3 linked regions of the Luteipulveratus mongoliensis genome follow. The protein of the gene in region 1 interacts with the protein of each later gene in a pairwise test. Links are inferred from orthologs where the notes say so. Each region holds a gene or a part of one and is shown on either strand. Other genes may lie near its edges.

The links.
Region 2: the proteins of rlmB (region 1) and tsaE interact in binary tests that used the Escherichia coli proteins (3 or more experiments, as listed by UniProt). The link is inferred for Luteipulveratus mongoliensis from one-to-one orthologs.
Region 3: the proteins of rlmB (region 1) and VV02_RS09270 interact in binary tests that used the Escherichia coli proteins (3 or more experiments, as listed by UniProt). The link is inferred for Luteipulveratus mongoliensis from one-to-one orthologs.

What each region holds. Positions count from the first base shown.
Region 1 is NZ_CP011112.1:1,553,513-1,557,859, forward strand. What follows is about bases 786-3,675. They hold rlmB (23S rRNA (guanosine(2251)-2'-O)-methyltransferase RlmB), read left to right. Parts: upstream 786-1,677; coding sequence 1,678-2,673; downstream 2,674-3,675. Other genes in these bases: cysS (cysteine--tRNA ligase), read left to right, coding at 786-1,676; VV02_RS07320 (TIGR03560 family F420-dependent LLM class oxidoreductase), read left to right, coding at 2,762-3,640. Outside these bases: VV02_RS07305 (hypothetical protein), read right to left, coding at 1-74; more of cysS, read left to right, coding at 246-785; VV02_RS07325 (DUF4032 domain-containing protein), read right to left, coding at 3,692-4,347. UniProt on the Escherichia coli protein: Specifically methylates the ribose of guanosine 2251 in 23S rRNA.
Region 2 is NZ_CP011112.1:1,941,062-1,944,405, reverse strand. The notes cover bases 345-3,344. They hold tsaE (tRNA (adenosine(37)-N6)-threonylcarbamoyltransferase complex ATPase subunit type 1 TsaE), read right to left. Parts: upstream 2,088-3,344; coding sequence 1,602-2,087; downstream 345-1,601. Other genes in these bases: alr (alanine racemase), read right to left, coding at 3,243-3,344; VV02_RS09285 (alpha/beta fold hydrolase), read right to left, coding at 2,080-3,246; tsaB (tRNA (adenosine(37)-N6)-threonylcarbamoyltransferase complex dimerization subunit type 1 TsaB), read right to left, coding at 846-1,514; rimI (ribosomal protein S18-alanine N-acetyltransferase), read right to left, coding at 345-849. In the rest of the region: tRNA (adenosine(37)-N6)-threonylcarbamoyltransferase complex transferase subunit TsaD, read right to left, coding at 1-326; more of rimI, read right to left, coding at 319-344. UniProt on the Escherichia coli protein: Required for the formation of a threonylcarbamoyl group on adenosine at position 37 (t(6)A37) in tRNAs that read codons beginning with adenine.
Region 3 is NZ_CP011112.1:1,937,224-1,940,444, reverse strand. The notes cover bases 345-3,221. They hold VV02_RS09270 (bifunctional ADP-dependent NAD(P)H-hydrate dehydratase/NAD(P)H-hydrate epimerase), read right to left. Parts: upstream 2,574-3,221; coding sequence 1,116-2,573; downstream 345-1,115. Other genes in these bases: glmS (glutamine--fructose-6-phosphate transaminase (isomerizing)), read right to left, coding at 2,923-3,221; VV02_RS09265 (holo-ACP synthase), read right to left, coding at 2,576-2,926; VV02_RS09275 (YbaK/EbsC family protein), read right to left, coding at 564-1,094; alr (alanine racemase), read right to left, coding at 345-424. Also shown: more of alr, read right to left, coding at 1-344. UniProt on the Escherichia coli protein: Bifunctional enzyme that catalyzes the epimerization of the S- and R-forms of NAD(P)HX and the dehydration of the S-form of NAD(P)HX at the expense of ADP, which is converted to AMP.

The sequences.
Region 1 (4,347 bases):
CCGAGCGCGGTGAGAGCGATGACCGAGCCGACCATCGTCGTACGGAATGAGCGTGAGCAGAGATGAGAACGCATGCTTGCTGAACCCCCTGTGTGAGGCGGCCGACCCCCCAATGGTCCGACTCGCCGGCGCCGCTCCCCAGCGGGCGCCTGTTGTGAGGACGCGCCAGGACCCGCGAGGTTGCTCCCATAGGTGCCGGTGATCGCGTGACCGTCACAGGTCGCGACCGTCGTTAGACTCTGCGGGTGACTCTGCAGATCTATGACACCGCGACCCGTTCGCTGCGCGCCTTCGTGCCGCAGCACGAGGGCAAGGTCGGTATCTACATCTGTGGGCTCACGACACAGGGATCGCCCCACATCGGCCACGTCCGGTTCACGGTGGCGTTCGACATCCTGCGCCGCTGGCTGACGACCGGGCACGGCTACGACGTGACCTTGATCCGCAACGTCACCGACATCGACGACAAGATCCTGCGTAAGTCGGCCGAGCACTCCGCCGACTGGTTCGCCTGGTCCTACCGTCACGAGCGAGAGACCAGCGACGCCCTCGACACGCTGGGAGTCCTGCGGCCGTCGTACGAGCCGCGCGCGACCGGGCACGTGACCGACATGGTCGAGATCATGGAGACCTTGATCGAGAAGGGTCACGCCTACCCGGCGGCCGACGGCAGCGGCGACGTCTACTTCGATGTGCAGTCGTGGCCGTCGTACGGCGAGCTGACCCGCCAGCTGCTCGACGACATGGAGCCCGCGGAGGACGCCGACCCCAGGGGAAAGCGTGACCCGCGCGACTTCGCGCTCTGGAAGGGGCGCAAGCAGGACGAGCCCGCCTCGGCGTCCTGGCCGACGCCGTTCGGTGAGGGACGGCCGGGTTGGCACCTCGAGTGCTCCGCGATGGCGCGGCGCTGGCTGGGCGACACGTTCGACATCCACGGCGGCGGCATCGACCTGCGCTTCCCGCACCACGAGAATGAGCAGGCCCAGTCCCGTGCAGCCGGAATGGGTTTCGCGCAGTACTGGATGCACAACGGTTGGGTCACGCTCAGCGGTGAAAAGATGAGCAAGTCGCTCGGCAACACACTGACCGTCGAAGAGCTGACCAAGACCGTGCGGCCACTCGTGCTGCGCTACTACCTCGGAGCGGTGCACTACCGCTCGACGATCGAGTACCACGAGGGCTCCCTCGCGGAGGCTGGTGCGGCGGTCGAGCGCATCGAGGGCTTCCTGCAGCGGGCCGAGCCGTCGTCGTACGCCGACCGGTCACCTTCGGTGCCGGCAGCGTTCGCCAAGGCGATGGACGACGACCTCAACGTGTCAGGTGCACTGGCAGCAGTGTTCGACGCCGTGCGGGACGGCAACACCGCGTTGGATGACGGTGACCACGAGAAGGCTCGCGACCGGGCTGCCGAGGTCGTCGCGATGACCTCGGTGCTCGGTGTCAATCCTCTTGATCCTCAGTGGGGTTCGTCAGGAGATGACCCTACGACGGCCGCTCTCGGCTCCCTCGTCGAAGCCCTGATCGCGCAGCGCAAGACAGCGCGGGCCGAGAAGGACTTCGCGGCTGCGGACACGATTCGCGACCAGCTGACCGCGGCCGGCGTGGCGGTCGAGGACACACCGGACGGGGCGCGTTGGTCGCTCGTCCGACCCACGCGTGATGACGAGAAGGACTGACATGGCTGGCAACTCGAAGCGCCGAGGCGCCGTTCGCAAGGCAGGATCCAAGAAGGGCATGGTCGTCGGCAGCGGCGGTCAGCGTCGACGCGGGCTCGAGGGCAAGGGTCCGACGCCTCGTGCTGTTGAGCGCCCGAACCACAAGGCATACAAAGATTCCAAGCGCGCTGACAAGGCCGGTGGATCCGGCCAGTCCGGCTCCTCGGGAGGCGGTGGCAGCCGTCAGGGCAGGACCTCCGGTGGCAAGCGCAACCGGCAGGCGTCCGAGGTCATCGCCGGGCGCAACTCCGTCGTGGAGGCTCTGCGCGCGGACATTCCGGCGGCGACGCTCTATGTCGCCGGGCGCATCGACTCCGACGACCGGGTCCGCGAAGCGCTGAAGATCGCGGCCGACCGGGCCATCCCGATCCTGGAGACGCCGCGTGGCGAGCTGGACCGGCTGACCGATGGCGCGGTCCACCAAGGTCTCGGGCTGCAGGTGCCGCCGTACGAATACGCCCACCCCACTGACCTGATGAATCCCGAGGCACCTGGTGCGCCGCTGGTCGTCGCGCTCGACGGCATCACCGACCCGCGCAACCTCGGTGCGATCATCCGCTCGGTCGCGGCGTTCGGTGGGCACGGCGTGATCGTGCCTGAGCGTCGCTCGGTGGGCATGACCGCTTCGGCCTGGAAGACGTCGGCCGGTGCTGCTGCGCGCATCCCAGTTGCGTTGGCGGGCAACCTGACTCGCACGCTGGAGGAGTTCCGCAAGGCGGGCTTCTTCGTGCTGGGGCTCGACATGGACGGCGATGTCTCCCTGCCCGAGATCACGCTGGCAGACGAGCCGCTGGTCATCGTGGTCGGCTCGGAGGGCAAGGGCTTGTCGCGGCTTGTCGGCGAGACATGCGACCAGATCGTGTCGGTGCCGATGAGCTCGGCCGTCGAGTCGCTCAACGCCGGTATCGCGGCGTCCGTCACGCTGTACGAGATCTCTCGCCAGCGCGCCGGTCGCTGATTCGCTGGTCGAGTAGGCGAGCGCCCTGGCGCGAGCCGTATCGAGACCAGGTGACATGAGCGCGGGCCGCGCTGACTACCTTGGCCGCATGCGCTTCTCGATCTGGCCCTCGTCCGCGCACTCGTGGGATGCGTGGCTTCGGATGACGTCTGCCGCGGAGGCCTCGGGTTGGGACGGCGTATGGGTGGCGGACCACTTCATGCGCAACACCGACGACGCTGCCGGAGACATGCAGGAGTGCTTCAGTCTGCTGGCTGGGCTGGCGGCGGCGGTCCCACGTCTGCAGCTCGGGTCCCTGGTCGCCGGCAACACCTACCGACACCCGGCCGTGCTGGCCAACCAAGCCCGCACGATCGATCACATCAGCAACGGCCGGCTGACTCTCGGGATGGGAGCCGGCTGGCAGCGGAACGAGCACGAGGCGTACGGGATCGACCTTCCGCCCACGCCCGAGCTGCTCGCACGTTTCGAGGAGGCGTGCCAGGTCGTCCGCGGGCTGCGTGATGAGGACTGGGTCACCTTCGACGGCGAGTACTACCAGCTGGCCGGAGCGCGCCTTGACCCCAAGCCGGTTGGTGCGCTGCCGCTGCTGATCGGTGCGGCAGGCGAGAAGGTGATGCCTCGGATCGTGGCGCAGTACGCCGACCAGTGGAACACGTGGGGCACGCCGGAGAGGTTCGCGCACAAGAGCGCCATCATGACCAGAGCGTGCGAGGTCGCTGGACGTGACCCCGCCACGTTGGGCCGCTCGACCCAGGCGCTGCTGGTCCTGGACGGTGACGGCCCCGATGTGACTGCACCCGTCATCGCCGGTGGTGTGCAGGGGATCGTCGATGCCGTCGGCGCGTTCTCGGAGGCTGGGCTGGACGAGCTCATCGTTCCGGACTTCCATCTGGAGTCCGTCGAGGAGTCAATGCACTTGTGGGACACCGTGATTGGCGAGGTCGCGCCGCACTTTCGCGACTAGCTCGCGCTGGGGCGCGTTGGGCCCGGGAGAGCCGACCGGTCGGCGTACGGCTCAGTCGGTGCGCGCTCGCACGGGGACCGACTCGGTGTCGACGCCGACGATGGCCTTCTCGTCCGGCTTGGTCGGCAGCACGTTGTCGACGTAGTCGCGGATGGCCTGCTCGATGGTGACGTCCGTGCCGGCCTGTTCGGACATGTACCAGCGGTGTTCGAGCACCTCATGGAAGATCTCCGCCGGCTCGAGCTTGGCACGCAGGGTGGCCGGCACCGTACGCGTGATGGGTTCGTAGATCTTGGTCAGCCAGTCGTACGCGACCATCTCCTCGTCGTCGTTCTGACGGTCCTGCGAGGCGCGGTAGGCGTCGAGGTCGTTGAGGAGACGGCGAGCCTGGTTCTCACCGACGTCGAGACCGGTCAGTCGCAGCAGGCGGCGCGAATGATGGCCAGCATCAACGACTTTCGGCTGGATCTGGATCTGCGCGCCATCGATGTCCGTGGAGATGTCCAGCTCACCGACGTCGAAGCCGAGCTCGTTGAGGCGACGGATGCGCTCCTCGACACGCCACCGGTCGCCCTGCTCGAAGCGCTCCGACTTGGTGAGCTCCTCCCACAGGTCGCGGTAGCGGGTCATGATCCGCTCCGACACCTCGACGGGATCAAAACCCTCCTCGATGAAGCCGCCCGCCTGCAGATCCATCAGCTCGCCGG
Region 2 (3,344 bases), 390 kb from region 1 along the record:
CCGACCATCAGCGCACCGGCGAGACCCGGGCCCGAGGTGACGGCGATCGCGTCGACGTCGTCGAGCTTGTGGCCCGACTCCTCACAGGCCCGCTCGATCATCGGGATGATCGACTCCAGGTGCGCGCGGCTGGCCACCTCGGGCACGACGCCACCGAAGCGCGCGTGCTCGTCGACACTGCTCGCGAGCGCGTCGCCGACAAGGATGTTGCCTCGGACGAACGCCACCCCGGTCTCGTCGCAGCTGGACTCGATGCCGAGGACGAGAGGCCCGTCGGACTGCCCACCGCGGGTCGACCCCATTGGCGTGGTCGCGCCGTCAGACATGGCTCTCCTTGAGCAGCTTGCGCAGGATCAGGGCGTCGACGTCACCCGGCTGGACAGCGCCCGTTCCACCAGGCTCCTCCTCCGACCGCTCTCGCAGGCTCGATCGGGTCGGCATCGTCGCCTTGTAGTAACGGCGCCGCACTGAGATCTGCTCAAAACCGTTGCGGTCGTAGAGTTTTCGAGCGGGAGCGTTGTCGGCACGCACTTCGAGCAGAAGTGACTCGGCGCCGCCGTCGCGGGCGGTGTCGACCATCCAGTCCATCAGCTGCTGACCGAGCCCGCTGCCCTGCGCCGCAGGCGCAACGGCAACCGTCATCACATCGGCGACGTCGCCCGCTCGGTCGACCCCGGCGTACCCGACAATGTCCGCACCGTCCTCGGCGACGACGTACGCCCGCCGCGGCCGGCCGGCGAGCTCGCCCCACCAGCTGGCCGGGGACCAGGCGTCGTCAGCGAACAGCGCACGCTCCAGCTCGGCCAGCGTCTCGATGTCGGTCCATCGCAGCTCACGCAGTGCCGTCATGCTGTCGACACCGGCTTGCGCTCGGACTGGGGTACGGCATCCGGTCGCCGCAGATAGAGGGGCTGCGGCTCCAGCAGCTCCTCACCACGGCGCAACGCACCCATCGCGAAGGTAGCCAGCGCACCGGCACCCACGTCGAGCTGTGGCAGCGCGTGCGGGAGAGCATCGGGATAGAGCAGCGGTCCGCGACCGGCGGTCGGCAGACCGCGCAGGTGAGCCGGCAGGTCTGCGGCACGCGCGACGTCAGGACCGTCCGAGCGGCGTACGCCCTGGTCGGTCACGTCGTAGGCCGCCCAGTAGACCTCCTTGCGGCGAGCGTCGGTCGCCACGAGGAACCGCGTCCGCTCGCCGTCGGCCATGACACCGTGCGCGAGCGCGTCGAGGCTGCACACACCATGGACGGGTACGCCGAGGGCCAGGCCCATCGTCCGCGCCGTCACCACGCCGACGCGCAGCCCGGTGAACGGACCCGGACCGACACCGACCGCGATCGCGCTGAGGTCGCGCGGCCGCAGCCCGGCCGCCCGCAAGGTGTCGCGGATGCTCGGCGCCAGCAGCTCGGTGTGCCTGCGGGCATCACTGGTGCTGTGCTCGGCGACCACCGTGGCACCGTCGTGGACGGCGACGGTGACCGCCTGGGTCGCGGTGTCAATGGCTAGCAGCACGCCGGTCAGGCTAACGACCGAGTCTGTCCCCCACCCAATCGCCGCGACGATCGTTCAGACATCTCGTGCCCCAGAGGGCACGGAATGTCAGGTTGATCGTCCGGACCGATCGCCGGCGAGGGCGGCCAGGACCTCGTCCCAGCGGTCGCCTACGGCGGTCAGATGCAGACTGCGGTCGTCGGTGCCGGTCAGCACGATCTCCAGGCGCTGCTCGCTCAGGCTCTCGGCGAGTCCGGCGCCCCATTCGATGACCGTCACGGCCTCGTCGAGCTCGGCATCGAGGTCCAGGTCATCGAGCTCGGCCGCGCCACCCAGCCGGTAGGCGTCGACGTGCACCAGCTCGGGCCCGTCCCCCAGCGACGGATGCACCCGGGCGACCACGAACGTCGGCGACGTGATCGGGCCGCGGACCTTGAGACCGCGCCCGATGCCCTGCGTGAACGTCGTCTTGCCCGCGCCCAGGCCACCCGTCAGTACGACCAGGTCGCCGGCTCGCAGCAGGTCGCCGAGCCGCTCCCCCAGCGCTTGGGTCTCCTCGGCGTCAGCAGCGGTGAGGACGACCGGCTCAGGCACCCTGACCTGCCCGACCTCGCGACCGGGACGAAGAGCCGCGCCGACGACCGGCGATGTCGGTCACCGTGCGGCGCATCAGGGGCGTACGACGGCGAGGCTTCTCGACGGCCCGCTCCGCGCGCTTGAGCAGGGCGAGCAGCTCGTCGTTGACCAGGTCGGGATACTCGAGCATGAGCACGTGCCCGCCATCCTTGACGACGACGTGCTCGGCGCCGGGGATGGCCGCCACGATCGCCTCGGAGTGGTCCGGCGGTGTGATGCGGTCGACGGTGCCGTTCATGACGAGCGTCTCGATGCCGTCGAAGCTGTGCAGGATGTCGAAGCGGTGGTGCTCCTGCAGCGTGGGCAGGAACGCCCCGATGACGTGCAGCCGCGTCGAGAAGATCATGTCCGCGGTCAGCCGGATGATCTCTTGCGGCACATGTGAACCGAACGAGAAGTGGTGCACCGCAAGCTCTTCGACGTCCTTGCCGGCCTTGAGCGCCTGCGCCACGAGATCCTGCTGGTCGCCCAGCCGTGACACCGCACCCGGGCCGAGCCGGTGCACGACCGCACCCAGCCGCTGGCCCAGTCCCCAGTGCACATCGCGCAGACCGCCGGCGCTGGTTGAGAGCAGTCCCGCACCGATCACCCGGTCGCGGAAGGCCTCGGGGTGCTGCTCGGCGTACGCCATCACGGTCATGCCACCCATCGAGTGGCCGATGAGCGCGACGGGGCCCTCGGGCGCGGCGGCAGCGATCACGGAGGCGAGGTCGCGACCGAGCTGGGCGATCTCGTACGACGAGTCCTCGCCCTCCTCGGACTGACCGTGGCCGCGGTGGTCCCAGAGCACGACCCGGTAGCCGGCGTCGCGCAGCGCCCGTCGCTGGAACACCCAGCCGGTGAGGTTGAGCGTGTAGCCGTGCGTGAGCACCACCGTGACGCCGGTCGCCTCACCGCGCGGCTCGTCGATCTCGACGTGCAGCGGCACACCGTCGTCGGCGATGACGACCAGCTCTTCGTCCGGGATCTCTACGAACTGCGGGTCGATGTCGACCCGGTGGGCCTCGACGCGTCGGCGCATGAGACGGCCGACGGACAAGCCGACGGCTGCGGTCGCTCCCGCCGCCGCCAGCCCGATCCCCAGGCCGACGAGGGAACGCGATGGACGGTCGCTCATGCGCCTTCTCCTACATAGACACGCGGCAGCCGGCTGCTGATGCGCGTGACGATCTCGTACGAGATGGTGCCGACGGCGTCCGCCCAGTCCTGCGCGGT
Region 3 (3,221 bases), 380 kb from region 1 along the record:
TGCCGTAGGCGCCGTTGCGGGCGAGGCCGGTGTCAGCCTTGAGCTGTACGCGCGCGGTCCGGCCCTCGTCGCGCGCCGCCTGGGCCACGGCCTCGATCTCCCAGACTGCGGGGACCCCGATGTCGATGCCCTCGCGCACCGCGGGGGCGAAGTTCACACCCGGCGCGTGCAACCAGGTGAGCAACGGCGCGTCGACGCCGGCCGCACGCAGCTCGAGGGCCTCGGCCATCTGAGCCACGCCGAGCCACGTCGCTCCGCCCCGCAAGGCAGCCCGCGCACTCGGCACCAGGCCATGGCCGTACGCGTCGCCCTTGACGACCGCCATGACGGCAGCGTCGCCGGCCCGCTCCTTGAGCGATGCCACGTTGCTCGCGATCGCGTCAAGATCGATGGTGACCCACGCCGTGGGCTGATCCGTGCTCATCGGCCCCAGCATGGCATCAGGCCTCCCGGCGTACCCAACCGAGTGACGCTCAACACACGTGAGCCGGGTCGCTCCCGCCGCGGTTGCGGCCGCGGGCCGAGCAGTGACCACTCGAGCCGGCTCTCAGAAAGCAGCCGTGTCAGGGCTGGGCGAGCTCGATCACCTCGGCGCCGGGCAGCCCACCGAGCAGCGCGCCGTCGAGCGCGATCTTGGAGCTGCGTACGCCACCGCCGATGACCACGGTGCCTGCGGCCGCGACGCGCGCATCGACCAGGATCGGCCAGTCCTGGGGCAGGCCGATCGGCGTGATGCCACCGAACTCCATGCCAGACGCCGACGTCGCTTCGTCCATCGAGGCGAAGGAGATCTTGCGAGCGTCGAGGTGCTTGCGGACGGTCTTGTTGATGTCCGCGCGGTCGGTCGCCAGGACCATGCACGCCGCGAGGGTGCGCTGGTCCCCGCGCCGCGCCTCGACGATCACGCAGTTGGCCGACTGCTCGAGCGTGACGCCGTACTCCTCGCAGAACGCCGCCGTGTCGGCCAGGTCCGGGTCGACCGGAGTGACCCACACGTCGCCCGGCAAGGACGCGGCCGCCACCGCATCGGCGACGAGCTCGGGATGGTCGGCGAGCGGCTGCCACGAGAGGCGGCCGAGGACAAGATCAGTCATGCGGGCACGTTAACCGGGCGGTCAGCGGCTCAGCAGACGGGCAACCGTCCGGCCGAGCTGGTGGGCCACATCCATCGCGCGCACCGGGCCTCCGGGGTTGGCGTCATCCGCGGCGACGCCGTGCACGAGAGCCGCGAGCGACCCCGCGTCCAGCGGCGACAGGCCACTGGCCAGCAATGCCCCGGCCAGTCCCGCCAGCACGTCGCCGGCGCCGGCTGTGGCCAGCCACGAGGGGCCGTCGGACTGTGAACGGATCGGCAGCCCTGCCGACGTCGGGGGTACGACGACGGTCACCGCTCCCTTGAGCAGCACCGTCACATCCAGCCGGTCGGCCACCGCCTGAGCGACATCGACGGGCGTACGCCTGACCTGGTCGTCATCGGCGTCGGCGAGCTCGAGTCGGCGGGCCAGGCGGAGGAGCTCGCCCGCGTGAGGCGTGAGAAGCGTTGGAGCAGAACGCGATTCGTCGATCAGGTCGAGCCCGCCGGCGTCAAGCAGCACGGGCAGATCAGACTCCAGCGCATCGCGTGCTGCGGCCAGCTGCTCCTCGTCAGCCTGCTCGACGTCCAGGCCGGACCCGATGGACCAGGCCTGGACCCGACCGACGCCGAAGACCGCCTCCGGGACCGCCGCACGGAGCAGGTCGGTCGGGTGGCGCGGTCCGACGTAGCGGACCATCCCGACCCCGGCCGTGACCGCGGCCGTCACCGACATCAGCGCAGCGCCGGTGTAGAGCTCACCGCCGGCAACGACGCCGAGGACGCCACGCGAGTACTTGTCGTCGTCCGGCCCAGGCACCGGCCACAGCCGTGCGACGTCTTCGTGGGTGAGTCGCTCCACGGCCGGGCTCGACGGCTCGGCCACACCGATGTCGACCACGGTCAGCAGACCCGTCGCCGGCTCGGTCGGAGGCAGCAGGTGCACCGGTTTGGTGAGGCTGAAGGTCACGGTCTCGTCGGCGTACACCGTCTCGGACCAGGTCCGGCCGGCTGGATCGGCGCCTGAGGGCAGGTCAACCGCGATGACGTAGGCGTCCTCGCCGATCAGCTCCGGGAGCGCGACGAGGTGCTCAGGCAGACCGGGCCGGCCACCGATCCCGGTGATGCCGTCCAGCACTACGTCAGCCTCCGCTAGCGCCGCACGCACCTCGGGCGACGCCTCGCCGCCTCGCCACTCGAGAACGGACACTCCGGCCCCACTCGCAGCGGCCACGCCGCCGTCATGAGCATGGCTCCCGACGAGGACGACCTCGACGGGGTGGTCGGCGCGCGCGAGGTGAGCGGCGGCGTACAACACATCGCCTCCGTTGTCGCCTGAGCCGACGAGGACGGCGACGCCGCCGGCGCGCTCGCTCAGTCGGGCGATGGCGACCTCCGCCAGGCCGAGAGCGGCTCGCTGCATCAGCTCACCGTCGAAGAGGTCCTCCATCGCTGACGCCTCGGCTGCGCGCACCTGGCCGACGGCGTACGCCCGGATCATGCTCAGCCCTCCGCGACGACGACCGCGGAGGCGATGCCGGCGTCGTGGCTCATGGACAGGTGGAAGGACTGGATGCCCAGGTCGTTCGCCCGCGACTGCACTGTGCCGGTGATGACGAGGTAGGGCTGTCCGCCGTCGCGACGCGCGACCGTCGCGTCGGTCCAGTGCATACCGGCCGGCGCACCGAGGGCCTTGGCGAGTGCTTCTTTGGCGGCGAAGCGGGCGGCCAGCGAGTTGATCGGCAGTGACGCCTCGTCCACCGTGAACAGGCGGTCACGCAGAGCCGGCGTCCGCTCCAGCGTCTGCTCGAACCGCGCTACGTCGACCACGTCGATCCCGACCCCGACAATCACTCGACCGTGACCGACTTCGCGAGGTTGCGCGGCTGGTCGACGTCCAGGCCCTTGGCCGTGGACAGCTCCAGGGCGAACACCTGCAGGGGTACGACGGTGAGCAGCGGGGCGAGCATCGGCGACGTCGCCGGCACCCGCAGGATCTCGTCGGCGAACGGCTCGACCGCCGTGTCGCCCTCCTGCGCGATGACCAGGGTCCGGGCGCCACGAGCGCGGATCTCCTGGATGTTGGAGACGACCTTGCCGTGCAGGCCGTGCGGAGTGTCCGGCCCGGGCACCACGATGAACACCGGCT